DNA from 3 places in the Shewanella sp. S1-58-MNA-CIBAN-0166 genome. Region 3 is predicted to be linked to each of the others. Evidence: predicted binding sites of a transcription regulator. Region 3 holds the regulator's gene; each other region holds the start of a gene.
The links. The regulator sigma-54, encoded in region 3, starts transcription at its own class of promoters, with help from an activator protein. The targets are predictions, from matches to a motif close to GTTGGCACGNNNNTNGNNT.
Positions count from the first base shown of each region.

Region 1: the regulator sigma-54 is predicted to act here: its motif matches at 2,585-2,603, upstream of AAEY99_RS07820 (DUF4097 family beta strand repeat-containing protein).
Region 2: the regulator sigma-54 is predicted to act here: its motif matches at 3,644-3,662, upstream of AAEY99_RS17005 (flagellar hook-length control protein FliK).

Region 1 covers NZ_JBEOPN010000009.1:97,327-102,750, reverse strand. Annotated here, with positions in the region: gene AAEY99_RS07830 (GNAT family N-acetyltransferase) at 166-615, shown strand; gene AAEY99_RS07825 (ribonuclease H family protein) at 710-1,498, opposite strand; gene AAEY99_RS07820 (DUF4097 family beta strand repeat-containing protein) at 1,673-2,476, opposite strand; gene yjjX (inosine/xanthosine triphosphatase) at 2,755-3,327, shown strand; gene AAEY99_RS07810 (GNAT family N-acetyltransferase) at 3,320-3,841, shown strand; gene AAEY99_RS07805 (NADP(H)-dependent aldo-keto reductase) at 3,985-5,025, shown strand; gene AAEY99_RS07800 (aminotransferase class V-fold PLP-dependent enzyme) at 5,138-5,424, shown strand, end outside.
Region 2 covers NZ_JBEOPN010000031.1:41,112-46,535, forward strand. Annotated here, with positions in the region: gene fliN (flagellar motor switch protein FliN) at 1-284, opposite strand, end outside; gene fliM (flagellar motor switch protein FliM) at 296-1,324, opposite strand; gene fliL (flagellar basal body-associated protein FliL) at 1,354-1,875, opposite strand; gene AAEY99_RS17005 (flagellar hook-length control protein FliK) at 1,969-3,462, opposite strand; gene fliJ (flagellar export protein FliJ) at 3,770-4,216, opposite strand; gene fliI (flagellar protein export ATPase FliI) at 4,222-5,424, opposite strand, start outside.
Region 3 covers NZ_JBEOPN010000029.1:56,192-61,615, forward strand. Annotated here, with positions in the region: gene kdsC (3-deoxy-manno-octulosonate-8-phosphatase KdsC) at 1-394, shown strand, start outside; gene lptC (LPS export ABC transporter periplasmic protein LptC) at 391-951, shown strand; gene lptA (lipopolysaccharide transport periplasmic protein LptA) at 938-1,519, shown strand; gene lptB (LPS export ABC transporter ATP-binding protein) at 1,516-2,247, shown strand; gene AAEY99_RS16555 (RNA polymerase factor sigma-54) at 2,390-3,874, shown strand; gene hpf (ribosome hibernation promoting factor) at 3,900-4,187, shown strand; gene ptsN (PTS IIA-like nitrogen regulatory protein PtsN) at 4,190-4,633, shown strand; gene rapZ (RNase adapter RapZ) at 4,630-5,424, shown strand, end outside.

The sequences.
Region 1 (5,424 bases), on a different contig from region 3:
TTGATGAGTTTTACCGTTATTGAACTGGGTCTTTCATCCTGTTTAAAGCCATAAATATTGGAGCCTTAACTCATTTCGTACACATTTTCTGACGCAACAAGCCAATACTTTTATTGAGTGTCGCGTTATGATGGCTGCAGATCATCCTATAAAAACGAGAAAAACATGACAATAAGAATAGGCCAACATGCCGACCTGCACGCCCTAGTTCAGTTTAACCAAGCCATGGCAATGGAAACCGAAAACCTATCATTAGACACTGAACAATTGACTCGCGGTGTTGAAGGACTGCTTACCCATCCTGAACGTGGGGTATATTTAGTCGCCGAAGTTGACGGCGAAATTACCGGATCGTTAATGGTCACCTATGAGTGGAGTGACTGGCGCGCAAGTAATTATTACTGGATCCAGAGTGTGTATATACGTCCACAGAATCGTCGTCAGGGTATTTATGGCAAGCTTTATCAAGCGGTAAAAGACTTAGCAGCAGAAAACGGTGGCACCGCCAGTTTCCGTTTGTATGTTGAGCATGACAATAAAGTAGCCCAAAAAACCTATGAATCATTAGGGATGGAGCAAAGCCATTATTTAATGTACGAAGAAAATACTAAGTAATCGTAAGTCACACATGCAAAAGCCGGAATAATCCGGCTCTTTTGTGTTTATCGTTTAAAGAATTTAACGCGTTCAGCAGAGATTACGACAATAACTAGCCTGTTCGCAACGCGAGAATTTTACTGATATCCAGTGGCGCAGTAAATTGACTAAACCCTTTGTGCTGTTGATCAATCGCATGAATCGACATTCTGTCTGCCAACTCATTACCTTCAATACCAATATGGGCAGCGACATGCTGAAGTACTAAATCGGCTTTCATTGCATCATATAGCCCATGTGCTTGCTTGATAATCTCCAGATTGGCGATTTCACCGGTTTTTCGGGTCCAGCTTTTGGCTTTCCAACCATATGCCCACTCACAAACACATTTAATCGAATACTGTGAGTCACTCATGATTTGCACGGTTTCGCCCGCGTCTAGGACCTTTTTAGCCACAATTAATGCTTGGTGCAGCGCATTGAGCTCGGCAGTATTATTGGTGCCATTAGGATTAAACAAACCAAACCATAATTCGGCTAACTCGCCTTTGCGGTATATCGCCATCCCAGAACCCGCTTTACCAGGGTTGGGTTCGCAACCTCCGTCGGTGTAAATAACCACATCAAATTGGCTTAACACTGCTTGATTAGCGCTAAGAGTTTTGGTTGATGTTCCAGCCCCTGCAGCCTCTGTCGATGAACGACCTGCCGCTTTTACTGGCACACTTTTGCCTATACTGCTTGCAGGAGATTTAGCAAATGCAGCTTTGGCTTCTGCTTCTGTAGCAAAGGATTTGTACTTGGCTTGTGGATATTTATCTACTGAGCGCTTAGTCACATCCCAACTGGTAAAAATGCCCGTTTCTCGACCGGCCCATACTACGTAAAACTTCTTTGCCATGATTAACTCTTACTTCAACAATGCTAACTTCACTAATAACGTGCTTGCATCATGCCATGATTAAACTTGGCTTTGAAACAAAAATACATGATGCGTGCCGCAGTTGCAGTTAACTTGAACATCTTGACCAAATAAGCTTAAGTTTGATTTACCTGAGCTTAATGTGGCAGAGCATCAGTCTAGGGTTAGTGGGCCATCGATATTTTGATAATCGACACTACCAGAACCCGAATTAACAATGGTCAAACCTTTGGTGTTAGCCACATCAATGCCACCGGAACCATCATTTATCTTAACTAATCCGGAGACTTGATTAACCTTGATTGAACCCGAACCATCTTCAATACTCACATCACCAATAACATGGTTAATGCGAATGGAGCCCGAACCATCTTGCAACTCAATCGCGCCTTTAGCCTCGCTAATATTAATAGAGCCTGAACCATCAACTAATACCAATTTGCCAATGTGGTTCATCACAATACTGCCAGAGCCATCGATCAACTCAATATCCGCACTAACATCATCTATTTGGATGGGCCCTGAACCGTCTTTAATATTCAATGCGAGCGCCGCTGGTACTTCTACCAATAAATCAATATAAGGTGATTCACCGAAATAATGATCACTGTGTATTTCTGATAATAAATAGCCCTTATCACCTTTTCGGGTCAAGCTGAGCTTAATTTCGATGTCATCTTGATCCAATGACTGGGTGTAGATATCAGCATGTACGGTGACTTCTTTTAGGCCTTCAACGCCGACAATCGTTAACTTGCCGGCGCCAGTATTAGCGACTAACTCAGTTAATGATCCAGCATCAAGATTCAATTGCTGCTGTACTAAGTTAAGATTTGTATGGTTTTGCTCTGATGATGACGAAAATACTGACTCTGCTTCACTTTGCGAAGCACCGAATAGGGTGGCGCCCAGAATAAGCCCGACTGTGACACTAATGGTTGCGATACGAATAGACATAAGATTAATTCCCTTTATGAGGATAACAATAAGCTTAGGCCGCCAAACAAATGCTCTTAATATGAGTAAACTGTGGTTAGTGCGCGTTAGCGGCAATTAACAGTTAGTTAGCAGGTTTCATACCAACTAAACAAAATTAATATTTACAACAACTTACAATTAACAGTAATAAAAGTAACTTCGTCATCAAACCCAAAATGGTTAAAATCCCATACAATGTGGTTAACTTCACCACTGTGATCATCATGGTTAACTCAAACAAAAAAGAACATAACCCTATGCCGACTTCTCCTGCGATACCACAAACGTTAACTATTATTGTTGGTTCAACCAACCCAGTTAAAATCAATGCAGCAAAACAAGCTATTGGACAATATTTCCCTGATGTTCGTATTGATTGCACTGGCATGCATGCGCCATCACTGGTCGCAGACCAACCAATGACCGAAGCAGAAACTAAATTGGGTGCCATCAACCGTGCTCAATTTTGCCAAGCCAATGCAAAAATAGTCGATCAACATGCTGACTTTTATGTGGCAATGGAAGGCGGAGTAGATCAGTTTGATCACAGCCCTGCCACCTTTGCTTACATGGCCATTATCCATAACGACACATTATCTGTTGGTCGAAGCGCTAATTTGCCGTTACCACTATCAATTTTTAACGCTTTACAAGCAGGTGAAGAACTTGGCAAAGTAATGGACCGAGTATTTAACACTCATAATATTAAACAAAAAGGTGGCGCGATTGGCTTGCTAACTCGAGGTTTAGCCACCCGCGAAAGCATTTATACCCAAGCATTAGTGCTGGCAATGGCTCCCTTTATCAATGCGGAATTATTTAATGACTGAAAATCAGCAAGCAAATACAACCAAGGACGGCTTGCAAGCGCCCTTGATTAGAATGTTACAACCCCATGACGATGCTGCATTGGCCGCGGTGATCCGTGAAGTGTCTGCAGAATATGGTTTAACCCCAGATAAAGGTTTTAGCGTGGCCGATAAAACCCTCGACTGTTTAAGTGAGGTGTATCAAGCTAAAGGTTCACAATACTGGGTGATTGAATATCAAGGCAAAGTGGTTGGCGGCGCAGGTATTGCGCCATTAGCAAAAAATGGCGGCGTATGTGAATTACAAAAAATGTACTTTTCTCGCGCTATACGTGGTCAAGGTATGGCAAAGCCATTAACCCGTCAGTGTATTGAGTTCGCCAAACAACAAGGCTATCAATCGATGTATTTAGAAACCACGGCAGTGCTAGTTGAAGCACTAGCACTCTATGAAAAACTGGGCTTTAGCCACTGTCAGCATTTAGGCGAAACCGGCCATGATGCCTGTGAAATTGCGATGATAATGAGCTTATAACGTGTAAAACACTCCATTATTATCAGATATCAGCGGTATTAGATTGTTTTTTAAACAGTTTTACTACGACTTTATTATAGCGCTTTGCAATCACCCAAAAGCTTGGTAGCCTCAGATTAAGCACATTCCATAGGAGGATGATCATGGAATATCAACGTATCGCGCATTCTAACCTTGAGGTGAGTAAAATCTGCCTCGGCACCATGACTTGGGGAGAACAAAATACTCAAGCCGAAGCTTTTGCTCAACTCGATTATGCTATCGGTCAAGGCGTTAACTTTATCGATACCGCTGAAATGTACCCTGTACCACCTAAAGCCGAAACCCAGGGCGAAACCGAACGCATTATTGGTAACTACCTTAAAGCACAAGGTAATCGCGACAATTTAGTGATTGCCACTAAAGTTGCTGCGCCTGGTGGTAAAGGTGATTACATCCGTAAAGATATGGCTCTTGACTGGCGCAACATTCATCAAGCCGTTGATGACTCATTAGCACGCTTACAAATCGACACTATCGATTTGTATCAGGTGCATTGGCCGGATAGAAATACTAATTTCTTCGGCGAAATGATGTATGAACACGACGAAGAAGAGCACTACACCCCTATTTTGGACACACTTGAAGCCTTAGCGGAAATCATTAAGCAAGGTAAAGTGCGTTATATCGGCATTTCTAATGAAACCCCTTGGGGCTTTATGAAATACCTAAAATTAGCCGAAAAGCACGATTTGCCACGTATTATCAGTGTGCAAAATCCTTACAACTTGCTTAATCGCAGCTACGAAATCGCCATGTCTGAAATCAGTTATCGGGAAGATGTGCCGTTATTAGCTTATTCGCCGTTAGCCTTTGGTGCCTTAACCGGTAAATACGAAAATAATCAGTGGCCTGAAGGCGCACGTTTAACGGTATTTAAACGCTTTGCCCGCTACAACAGTACCCCAATGGCACTGCAAGCGACGCAAGCTTATATCGATTTGGCCCGCGAGTTTAGTTTGTCACCCACCGAAATGGCCTTAGCCTTTGTCAATAGCCGCAAATTTGTTGCCGCTAACATTATAGGCGCCACGAACTTGCATCAGCTAAAGCAAAATATCGACAGCCACAAGGTCAGCTTATCTGACGAACTGATGATAAGAATTAACGAGCTATCAGCGCTATATCGTTTCCCTTGTCCGTAGGAAAACAATAACCGCCAGACAAATTGAGCTTATCGCCACAAAACCTTGCAATGGGCATCAAGATCACTGAAGATCTTGATGCCTTTTCTTTTCAATACAGAAACCCTTATTTATGAAGCCTGCATCGTCATCATCGTCTGCCGTTTTATTTGATCATCAAGCATTACGCGATCAATTCCCGGCACTTAAACAGACCATTGGCGATCATCCTTTGTGCTACTTAGACACCGCAGCAACGAGCCAAAAACCGCAAGCGGTGATTGATGCGATGACCGAGTACTACCAACTCAACAACGCCAATGTGCACCGTGCGGCGCATCAATTGTCTGCGCGGGCAACTCAGCAATATGAAGCCGTTCGGCAACAAGTGGCTGAATTTATTCATGCCCCGCGTCAAGA
Region 2 (5,424 bases), on a different contig from region 3:
GTTCCATTAACCATAACGTCTAAAGGCTCACCGGCTACACGATCAAGTTCGACCACCGAACCTTGGTTGAGCTGGAGTAAATTACGGATACTAATAAAACTGCGACCCACTTCCATGGAAATCGTTACCGGAATATCTAGAATACCGTCTAACTTGGCAGCTTCTTCTTTCGTGATAGGTCTGGAATCATCGACTAATTCATCAAGCTCAACGTGTTCAGCTTCTTCTAAAGCTTGTTCTGCCATTGCTGCGGCCCAGTCATCGCCTGTATCTTCTGTGCTCATTCTACTTCACCTTATAAATCTGAAATATCACGCGACTTGCCTTTGCGAGTCACTAATTGCATCTCTGTTTTAACCGTTTCTGGCCGCGGAATTTTCTCACTGATTTTTAATGCTAAATTATCGCGCGATTTACCCATTTTACAACGATAAGTCGGTAAACCTTCAATTCGCATCATAATGTGTTCAGGTAAATCTATCGGGATAATATCCCCAGCTTTAAACCCCATCACATCACGTAATGTCACTTCATGTTCAACAACATTGACATCAAAACCGACCTGCACGTCCATGATTTCATCACGTAATGCTTGCGACCAGCGCATATCAGTATCTTGTTTATCACTTTGAACACCGGCATCGAGTAATTCACGAATGGGCTCAATCATCGAATACGGCATGGTAATGTGGAAATCACCACCACCGCCATCAACTTCGATATGGAACGAATTAATCACGACCACTTCTGTCGGGCTGACAATATTCGCCATTGCAGGATTCACTTCAGAGTCGAGGTACTCAAACTCCACATCCATTACTGGTGCCCACGCTTCTTTATAATCTTCAAAAATAATTTTAAGCAACAACTGTACAATACGACGTTCTGTTGGTGTAAATTCACGGCCTTCGATTTTGGCATGAAAACGGCCATCACCACCAAAGAAATTGTCTACCAGAATAAACACTAAACGTGCTTCCATGGTGATTAATGCAGTGCCTTTAAGTGGACTGAAACGCACCATATTTAAACTGGTTGGCACAAATAAAGTATGTACATACTCGCCAAACTTCAGCATTTGTACGCCATTGATCGACACTTCGGCTGCGCGACGCATCATGTTAAACATACTGATGCGTAAATGCCGTGCAAATCGCTCATTTACGATTTCAAGCGTGGGCATACGGCCACGCACAATTCGATCTTGAGAAGAGAAATCATAAGAACGCGCATCAGCGCTGTCCTCTTCTATCTCATCATCATCAACATCATCAACACCATGCAAAAGCGCATCAATTTCATCTTGGCTTAATAAATCACTCACATCATCGCCTTAGCAGTTAATGCTTTTGGTTATTGCATTACAAAACCAGTAAACAGGACTTTTTCAACAACTTTCTTGCCTGTTATTGGTTGCAGCGTATTTTGAACATTGAGTAACGCTAACTGACGCAGCTCATCTTTACCGGCTTGGGTACTGAGTTTTTGTACGTCAGCTGCACTAAAAGTAGTTAGTAATGCATCTTCAATTAATGGAATATGTTTTTGTGTAAGCACACTATCATCTTCACCGCGCACCATTAATTGAACTTTTATTTCAACTAATCTAGCTCGATCGACACCTGGTAAATTAAATAGGAAAGGCCTAGGCATGCCAACGTAATCAGCTTGAGCATTATTGACCGGTGCAACAGCTTCTGTAGCGTCATCAGCGTTTACAGCAACAGGGGCTGGCTCATCCGTCCCCATGAAAAACCACAATCCGCCTCCAATCAGTAAAGCCAACACTAAACCAATACCACCAAAGATGAGCAGCTTATTACTTTTTTTACCGCCTTCAGCGGGTTCGTTTAATTCTAATTCTTGTTCAGGCATTCTGGTTCCTAATCAACATTGTGATTAATATTGAAACTTAGCTAAGTGGTCAGCTTTTATTGAAAAGTCATATTATTGCTATAGGTTACCTGCTTAAGCATAATAATCTATAGCTGAATGTAAACTCCTTGATGGATTTGTCATCAAGCTGACCTCTTGTGCTGAAATTTCGTCCAACTGACTGTCTCCCCCACCTTGATTAGATGATTGTTCATGCGGTTGTTCACTACCACCATCACCTTGGGACACTTGGCTGTCTGTCAGTTGCAATCCTTCTTGAGCCAGCATATCGCGTAATCGAGGCATAGCTTGTTCAACTATATCGCGGGTTTGCGACTGCGCTACATGAAACTGTACTTGAGTTTGATCGCCCTGAATTTGAATTTTAACCGTTAAATGTCCAAGTTCTGGTGGATCAAGACGAATTTCAGCTTGTTGAATACCATTACTGACCATGGTTATTAACTGCTGTTTCATTACAGGAGAAAAACGCTGGATCATCTCTTGCATCTGAGCTCCAGGCTCTCCCTGTGGTCTTAACGATAGCTGAAATTGTGGAACATCACTTTTATGGACCGAGGTAAAACTACTCTGATTTTGTAACGCCTTACTGTCAGTGTCACCAATGTCAGCCAGAGTATCTAATCCAAAACTAGTTTGATTTACAGCGGTTGAAGGATCACCGGAGGCGCGTTTTGCCGCTAAGGAATCTAGGACCACCGAAAAATCAGCTTTTGCTAGTACTTTGGCATTATCAGTGTCTAATTGGATGTTGCCATCAATACGAGTTTTGTCACCTAAAATGATCTCAGGGTCAATTGTCATCGCTGATGTAGCTGCAGTTAACGCTGCAGAACTGCTAACGCCAGAAGCAACAGTTTTATCGACTTTAGCGGTTGCTAAACTCTGGTTTGTCGCACTAACTTGGCCTTGAACAGCTACACTTGTGGCAACTGATTTATCAATTTGGCTCTGTTCTTCACTATTAAGCACACTATCAGGCGATTCATCACTGCTAGTCATAACCTGTGCTTGTAAATTGAAGTCACTAAGTAATTTGCTTAAATCTTGATTATCTAGAGCTTGTAAATCTTGTGCAGATAAATCAGCAAATGCCATTAAGTTGTCGAGTTCTTCTGGGCTAAGCTGAGAAAGAACATCTTTAATAGAAGAAACATCAGCTTCAAGCTCAAGAAGATCTACATCTACGGTATTGCTTTTAGGTTCTGTAGAAACTGCTACGTCAAAATAAACGTCGGATTTATCGACATGCGGCAATTCATTTCCGCCAGAGGAATGACGTTTATTAAATGAATCTGCCATATTAAGTTGAGCAAAAATCAATTCCGCATCAGCATTTTCTTCGGTAGACAACTCGTTTGCTAAGGCAACACTGGTTTTGTCCACTTCAGCATCCATTGACACCTGCGCTGTATTACCACTGCGCCGTATAACAAGATCGGATTCACTCGCCTGATTGAAAGCAGATAAGAATGATGTATTTTCAACATCTTGTACATTCCCCTTCGTACTCACATCGGCAGATTTACTGCTACTGCCAAGTAAGATATTGCTCATCTGCTGCATAATCTACTCCACTCAATCAAACAAGGTTAAGTTATTGGTCATCTAAAAAATTGCTCAGTATTCAAACCTTATGCGTCATATAACGGTTCATTTCGCTATATCAATAAGGTCATCATGAAAACCTTATAAATAGGAATTCACTGTCGCTTCGCTGACGATTTTCATTTCAATTATTGATAATAAGCAATTTAAATGCCAATACTCATTAACTGGTTAATTTTTCGGTGGATTAAATAAACAAAAAGAGTAATGAAAAAAGTTAACCGTAAAACGATATTAGGACTAGAGAGTCATTTGGCAGGTAGTGTTATTTAAGATTTCGGCGAAAATATTGCTGCATAGCAAATTCATCCGACATTTTTTGTTCGCGCTTAGCTTCTATCACCATCGCTTTAGTTGCTTTTTGGCTTAATAGCATCTCTACCGCTTTGCGTTTTTGTTGTTTTTCTTGCCAATGAATTTGACGATAACCGACTTGTTTTTCAGCATCTTTAACCGCGGCAACTTGCTGGGTAATAGCGCTATCGACTTGGCGAATAAATTGATGAAATTGATGGTATTGGTTAGCACGTAATGTAGTCCCTGTGTGCCCTTCCATCTGCTTCATATAATCTAAACGATAGTTGTTTAGCGCGTCCAACTGCCCCTGGCGTTTTTGTTTTTCAAATTGCGCAGACTTAAGCTGTAATGCCGCTTGGTCTTCTGCTGCGGTAGCTAACTTCAATACCGTTAATAGTGGGTCAGTTCGAGTCATTGATATTATCCCTGACACTGTGCGGCAATTTGAGTCAACATGACTCGGCTTTCTTCAAACGTCACCGGGTCTTTAAACCCCTGCCGCAAAAAGGCATTCATTGCAGGTTGTAGGCGTATGGCATTATCAATCCTAGGATCGCTGCCTTGTGAGTACGCCCCAATTGAAATCAGATCGCGATTTTGCTGATACAGCGAATACATCTGTTTAACTTTACGCATCGCTTCTAAATGTTCTTCACTTATCACCATTGGCGCGACACGGCTAATCGATGCTTCTACATCAATAGCGGGATAATGGCCCGAATCAGCAAGCTGACGAGATAATACAATATGACCATCTAAAATTGCTCGAGAAGCATCGGCGATAGGATCTTGTTGGTCGTCACCTTCGGTTAATACCGTATAAAAAGCGGTAATTGAACCTTGTCCGGCACCGCCATTACCCGCTCGCTCGACCAGACGCGGTAACTTAGCGAATACTGAAGGTGGATAGCCTTTGGTTGCAGGTGGCTCACCGACAGCAAGAGCGACTTCTCGTTGTGCTTGTGCGTAACGCGTTAAACTGTCCATCAGCAATAGTACATCGTAACCTAAATCTCTAAAATACTCGGCGATACGCGTGGAAGTTTCACAGGCTCGTAAGCGCATTAACGGAGAAGTATCCGCTGGTGCCGCCACAACGACTGAGCGCGCACGACCTTCTTTACCTAAAATTTCTTCAATAAACTCTTTAACTTCACGACCACGCTCGCCCACTAACCCCACCACAATAATGTCGGCTTTCGATCCTCGAGTCATCATGCCAAGCAGCACACTTTTACCCACACCAGAACCGGCAAACAAGCCCATTCGCTGCCCTTTACCAACCGTTAACATCGAGTTGATGGCACGAACGCCGACATCTAACGGTTCAGTAATCGCTCGTCGAGATAATGGATTAATATAAGGACCATGACGCGATGCATGTTGATCTGTATTAAGCGGGCCTAAACCATCTAACGGCACGCCGCTACCGTCTAATACTCTGCCTAATAATGACAAGCCTACATTTAATCCTGATTGTTCACCTAAAGGCTTTACACGGGCACCTGGTAAAACGCCTCTGAGCTCTTCAATAGGCATTAAATACAGTAATTTGTCATCAAAGCCGACAACCTCAGCAACCAACTCGCCAACCATGGTTTCAATAGAGCATAAACTACCAAC
Region 3 (5,424 bases):
CGGTTATGGTGTGCGTTCTTTGCTTACCAGTGGTATCCATGTTGCCGTGATAACAGGACGTAAATCCAAGATTGTTGAAAACCGCATGACGGCATTAGGTGTAACACATATTTATCAAGGTATTGATAATAAATTTGAGCCTTTTGAGCAATTATTGTCGCTCTATAATGTGACTGCTGATGAAGTGGCTTACATTGGCGATGACATGGTAGACCTACCAGTAATGAAAGCCGTAGGACTAGCCGTTTGTGTCGGTGATGGTCATCCGTTTGTCAAACAACAGTGCCATATGACAACCACCCTCAATGGTGGCCACGGCGCACTGCGTGAACTCACCGATTTATTACTATTAAGCCAAGATAAATTTGCCAGTGCTCATGGTATGAGTATATGAGTAGAGTCACGCTAGGTATTATTGCTTTTTTTGGGCTTGCTTTTATATTGTACTGGCAAGCACAAGTAAAACGCAGTGAAATGGATGCGGTACAAATACGCGGTATTGAGCGCCCAGATTTTGTTGCAGATAACCTACGCACTACAGAATTCAATCAACTAGGTTTCGTCGAAAGTCGAGTCAGCGCCGAACACATGGAGCATTACGCCTCAAGTGACATCACTCACTTTACCAAACCTATTTACCTCATTTACCCTGAAAACGGTAAAGCACAATGGCAATTAAGTGCAGACCGTGGGCAATTGAATAAAAATACCAGCAAAGTCACATTAGAAAATAATGTTATTATTGATGCCATTGATATAGAAGAACCCCTGCAGTCACTGAGTACCCAAGCTATTACGGTGGATTTAACCACTATGATAGGATCCTCACAAGAGATGGTGTACATCAAAGGTAAAGGGTTTATTATTCAAGGTTTAGGCCTACATGCTGACTTGAATTCGCAAAAATTATCGCTACTAAGCCAGGTAGAAGGAACATATGAGCCACATTAATCGTCTCCACACTCGCGCCAATGTTATGTTATTAAGTAGCATACTTTGTATATTGAGTTTGCCTGCCATAGCGAAACAAGGGGATCTGAAACAAGAATTGAAAATCGCTTCAGTCAGTCAGTCTGCCGACATTAAGAATAATCAAATTGTTTTTAATGGTCCGGTAACGATTGTCCAAGGCACGATTAATATCAATGCAGATCAGTTACGGGCGTTTACCCCTGAAAACACCACCAGTAAGAGATTAATTGCTACTGGCACCCCGGCTACATTTTCACAAGAATTAGATGACGGTAAAATTGGTACCGCAAGTGCTAACGAAATTAGCTATGACCTTGCCACCACTACACTCACATTGACTGGCAACGCCAAACTTGATCAATCAGGTAGCCAGGTTACCGGTAATAAAATCAAGTACAACATCAGTGCTCAAGAGCTGATTGCCGAAAGTACTGGTACAGGGCAAGATCGGGTAATCACCATCATTCAACCAGAGAATTTCCAAGACGAGTCGGCGCCAAAGCAAAAACTCCCTGAAATTCCTGTTAACAAGCAGATCAAACCATGACCCAAATTACCTTAACCGCTGAAAATCTAGCTAAAAGCTATAAAGCTCGTCAAGTTGTTAAAGATGTGAGTTTAACGGTTAAAACAGGCCAAATTGTCGGTCTTTTAGGCCCCAATGGTGCAGGCAAAACCACCACCTTTTATATGGTTGTCGGCTTAGTAAAAAGCGATAAAGGCCGAATATTGATTGACGATGACGACCTTACTGCCGATCCAATGCATTTGCGCGCCCGCAAAGGTATAGGTTACTTACCACAAGAAGCCAGTATTTTCCGCAAGCTTACCGTTTACGACAACATAATGGCCGTACTACAAACTCGCAAGGAGCTCAGCACAGACCAACGTATTGAGCAACTTGAGCATCTACTCGAAGAGTTCCACATTACTCACATACGCGACAGCCAAGGTATGTCGTTATCGGGTGGCGAACGTCGTCGAGTTGAAATTGCGCGCGCTTTAGCTGCTAATCCAAAATTTATTTTGCTTGATGAGCCCTTTGCTGGTGTTGATCCTATTTCGGTCATCGACATTAAAAAAATCATCCAACAACTTAAAAATCGCGGTTTAGGGGTATTAATTACCGACCATAACGTACGTGAAACGCTAGACGTTTGTGAGCGAGCCTATATCGTCAGCCAGGGTAATTTAATTGCCGAAGGCACACCTGATGAGATATTAAGTAATCAACAAGTTCGAGCTGTGTACTTAGGTGAACAATTCAAGCTATAGTTACTTTACTGGCCTTTTAGTCTAGCTAACTCATTTCATTGAACGATACCTAAACAACGTTAAATGTCATTGATGTTTATGGCAATCCATTACAGTTCGAGATTGTCATTTTTATGGAAAATCATCTAGGGATAAGCGGTAAATGAAAGCGTCACTCCAACTTAAAATGGGTCAACACTTAACCATGACCCCACAATTGCAGCAAGCCATTCGCTTACTGCAATTATCGTCATTGGAGCTACAGCAGGAAATCCAACAAGCATTAGATTCAAATCCATTGCTTGAAATAGAAGATGAGTTTTCTGAAGCAAAAGACTCCTTAAAAGAAAACCGCGACCAAGCGGATACAGACTTTAGTGACAACAGTATTGTTAATGTCGAAAAAGACACTTCCACCGTCGACATAACAGAATCCATGACCAAAGAAACCATGGATGATTTAGCCATGGATACCACATGGGATGAAGTATACACAGCCTCACCTATGTCAGGTTCGGGCAGTGCAAGCATGCGCGATGACGACATGCCCTTTCAAGGTGAAACCACCGAAGGTTTGTACGAACACTTAGAATGGCAAAAAAATCTCACTCCATTTTCAGACACCGATCTCGCCATTGCCACCGCCATTATTGATGCCATTGATGAACGCGGTTATTTAACCCAAAGTACCGAAGATATTCTCGAAGCCATGGGTGATGAAAATGTGGAACTCGATGAGGTTGAAGCGGTATTAAAACGCGTTCAACACTTTGACCCTGTGGGTGTTGCTGCACGTGATTTAAGTGAATGCCTATTTATTCAATTAGCGCAATACTCTAACGACACACCCCATATCGATAATGCCCGTTTGTTAATTAAAGGCTATTTAGAGTTAATTGCTGGCCGTGATTTCAGATTATTGATGCGTAAAACAAAACTAAAAGAAAATGAGTTACGTGACGCAATCACTTTAATCCAGACACTCAATCCTCGTCCGGGCTTATTAATTACCCCCATGGATGATGAATACGTGATTCCCGATGTCACAGTATTAAAGAAAAATGGCCGTTGGGTAGTAGAGTTAAACCCAGACAACATGCCTAAAATTGGTGTTAATCAACAATACGCGGCCATGGCTAGAGGCAGTAAAAACCCGTCGGATAGTCAATTTATTCGAGGCCATCTGCAAGAGGCTAAATGGTTTATTAAAAGTATTGAAAGCCGTAATGATACTTTACTTAAAGTGGCAAATTGCATTGTGCAATTTCAGCAAGGCTTTTTTGAATATGGCGAAGAAGCCATGAAGCCTATGGTGCTCAATGATATCGCTGAAGCCGTAGAAATGCATGAATCGACCATTTCACGAGTCACCACACAAAAATATATGCACACCCCTCGAGGATTATTTGAACTAAAATACTTCTTCTCTAGCCATGTCAGTACTGACGATGGCGGGGAATGCTCATCAACGGCCATTCGTGCTTTTATCAAAAAGCTGGTTGCCGCAGAAAACCAGAAAAAACCACTGAGTGACAGTAAAATGGCTCAGCTTCTGGCAGAACAGGGCATAAACGTTGCTCGTCGTACGATAGCAAAATACCGTGAAGCAATGATGATCCCGCCCTCAAACCAACGTAAGAGTTTATAACCTACTAGGCAATGGAGGATTTTTTATGCAAATAAGTCTGACTGGACGTCATGTCGAAATAACAGAATCTTTACGTGAATACATCCACAGTAAATTTTCAAAGCTTGAACGACACTTCGATCAGATCCATAATGTACACGTTGTGCTCAATGTAGAAAAATTACAACAAAAAGCAGAAGCCAAAATCAACATTAATGGCGCAGAAATTTTTGCAATGTCAGAAAGTACTGATATGTATGCTGCAATAGACGCCCTGATCGATAAACTCGACCGTCAGGTAATTAAACACAAAGAGAAGAATACAAAACACTAACGATGGAACTTTGTACCATTCTGCAGCCGGAATGCACTACCTGTGCCACACCGGGCAGTAAGAAAAAAGTACTGGAACTCATCAGCAATTTAGTCGCTGCCCAGTACCCAACCCTGTCTTCGCAAGAGGTTTTTGAAAGCCTGTTAGCGAGAGAGAAAATGGGTAGCACAGGTATAGGAAATGGCATTGCGATACCTCATGGTAGATTAACGACCATCGATCACCCTATCGCGATATTTATTAAATGTGAAGAAGCCATTGCCTTTGATGCAATCGATAAGCAACCCGTGGATCTTTTATTTGCTTTGTTAGTCCCTGCAGACCAGTGCCAACAACATTTAGGCACGTTATCGAGCATGGCCCAAAAGTTAAGCGATAAGCAAATATTGAAACAGCTTCGTAAAACTCACGACGCAACAGAACTTTATCAGGTTATTACTGCATGAAACTAGTTATAGTATCGGGACGTTCAGGCTCAGGGAAATCCGTTGCCCTGAGAGTATTAGAAGACCTAGGATATTATTGTGTTGATAATTTGCCTTTACCACTCATTGGCACATTATTAGCCCAGCTTAAAGGCAGTAATGATTTGGTTGCGATTAGCGTTGATGTTCGTAACATTGCAGAACAAGGTAAAGTGCTTCAAGACCAATTGGCACTACTTCAAAATGACACTGAAATTATCAGTTTCTTTTTAAATTCCAATGACAAAGTATTGCTTAAACGTTACAGCGAAACACGTCGATTACACCCGTTATCTAAAAATCATATTTCACTGCAAGAAGCGATAAAACTAGAAGGCCGTTTACTTGAGCCTATCGCAAAAATTGTTGATCACTATATCGACACTTCTGCGCTAAATATCTACGAATTAAGCGACCAAGTTAGGCAAATATTATTAGGCAGTGTTGATAAAGAGTTAGTGATTAACTTTGAATCTTTTGGCTTTAAACACGGCATGCCGACAGAAGCAGATTTTATGTTTGATGTACGCTTTTTACCCAACCCACATTGGGAAATAGAACTGCGTCCATTTACGGGTTTAGACGAGCCCGTACAAGAATTTTTAGGTCGTCAGCCATTAGTTAATAAATTTATTTGGCAAATTGAAAACCTATTTGAAACTTGGATGCCGCATTTAGAACGTAACAATCGCAGTTACCTTACCATCGCGATTGGTTGTACTGGTGGTCAGCACCGTTCGGTATATATTGCAGATCAATTAGCAAAACGATTT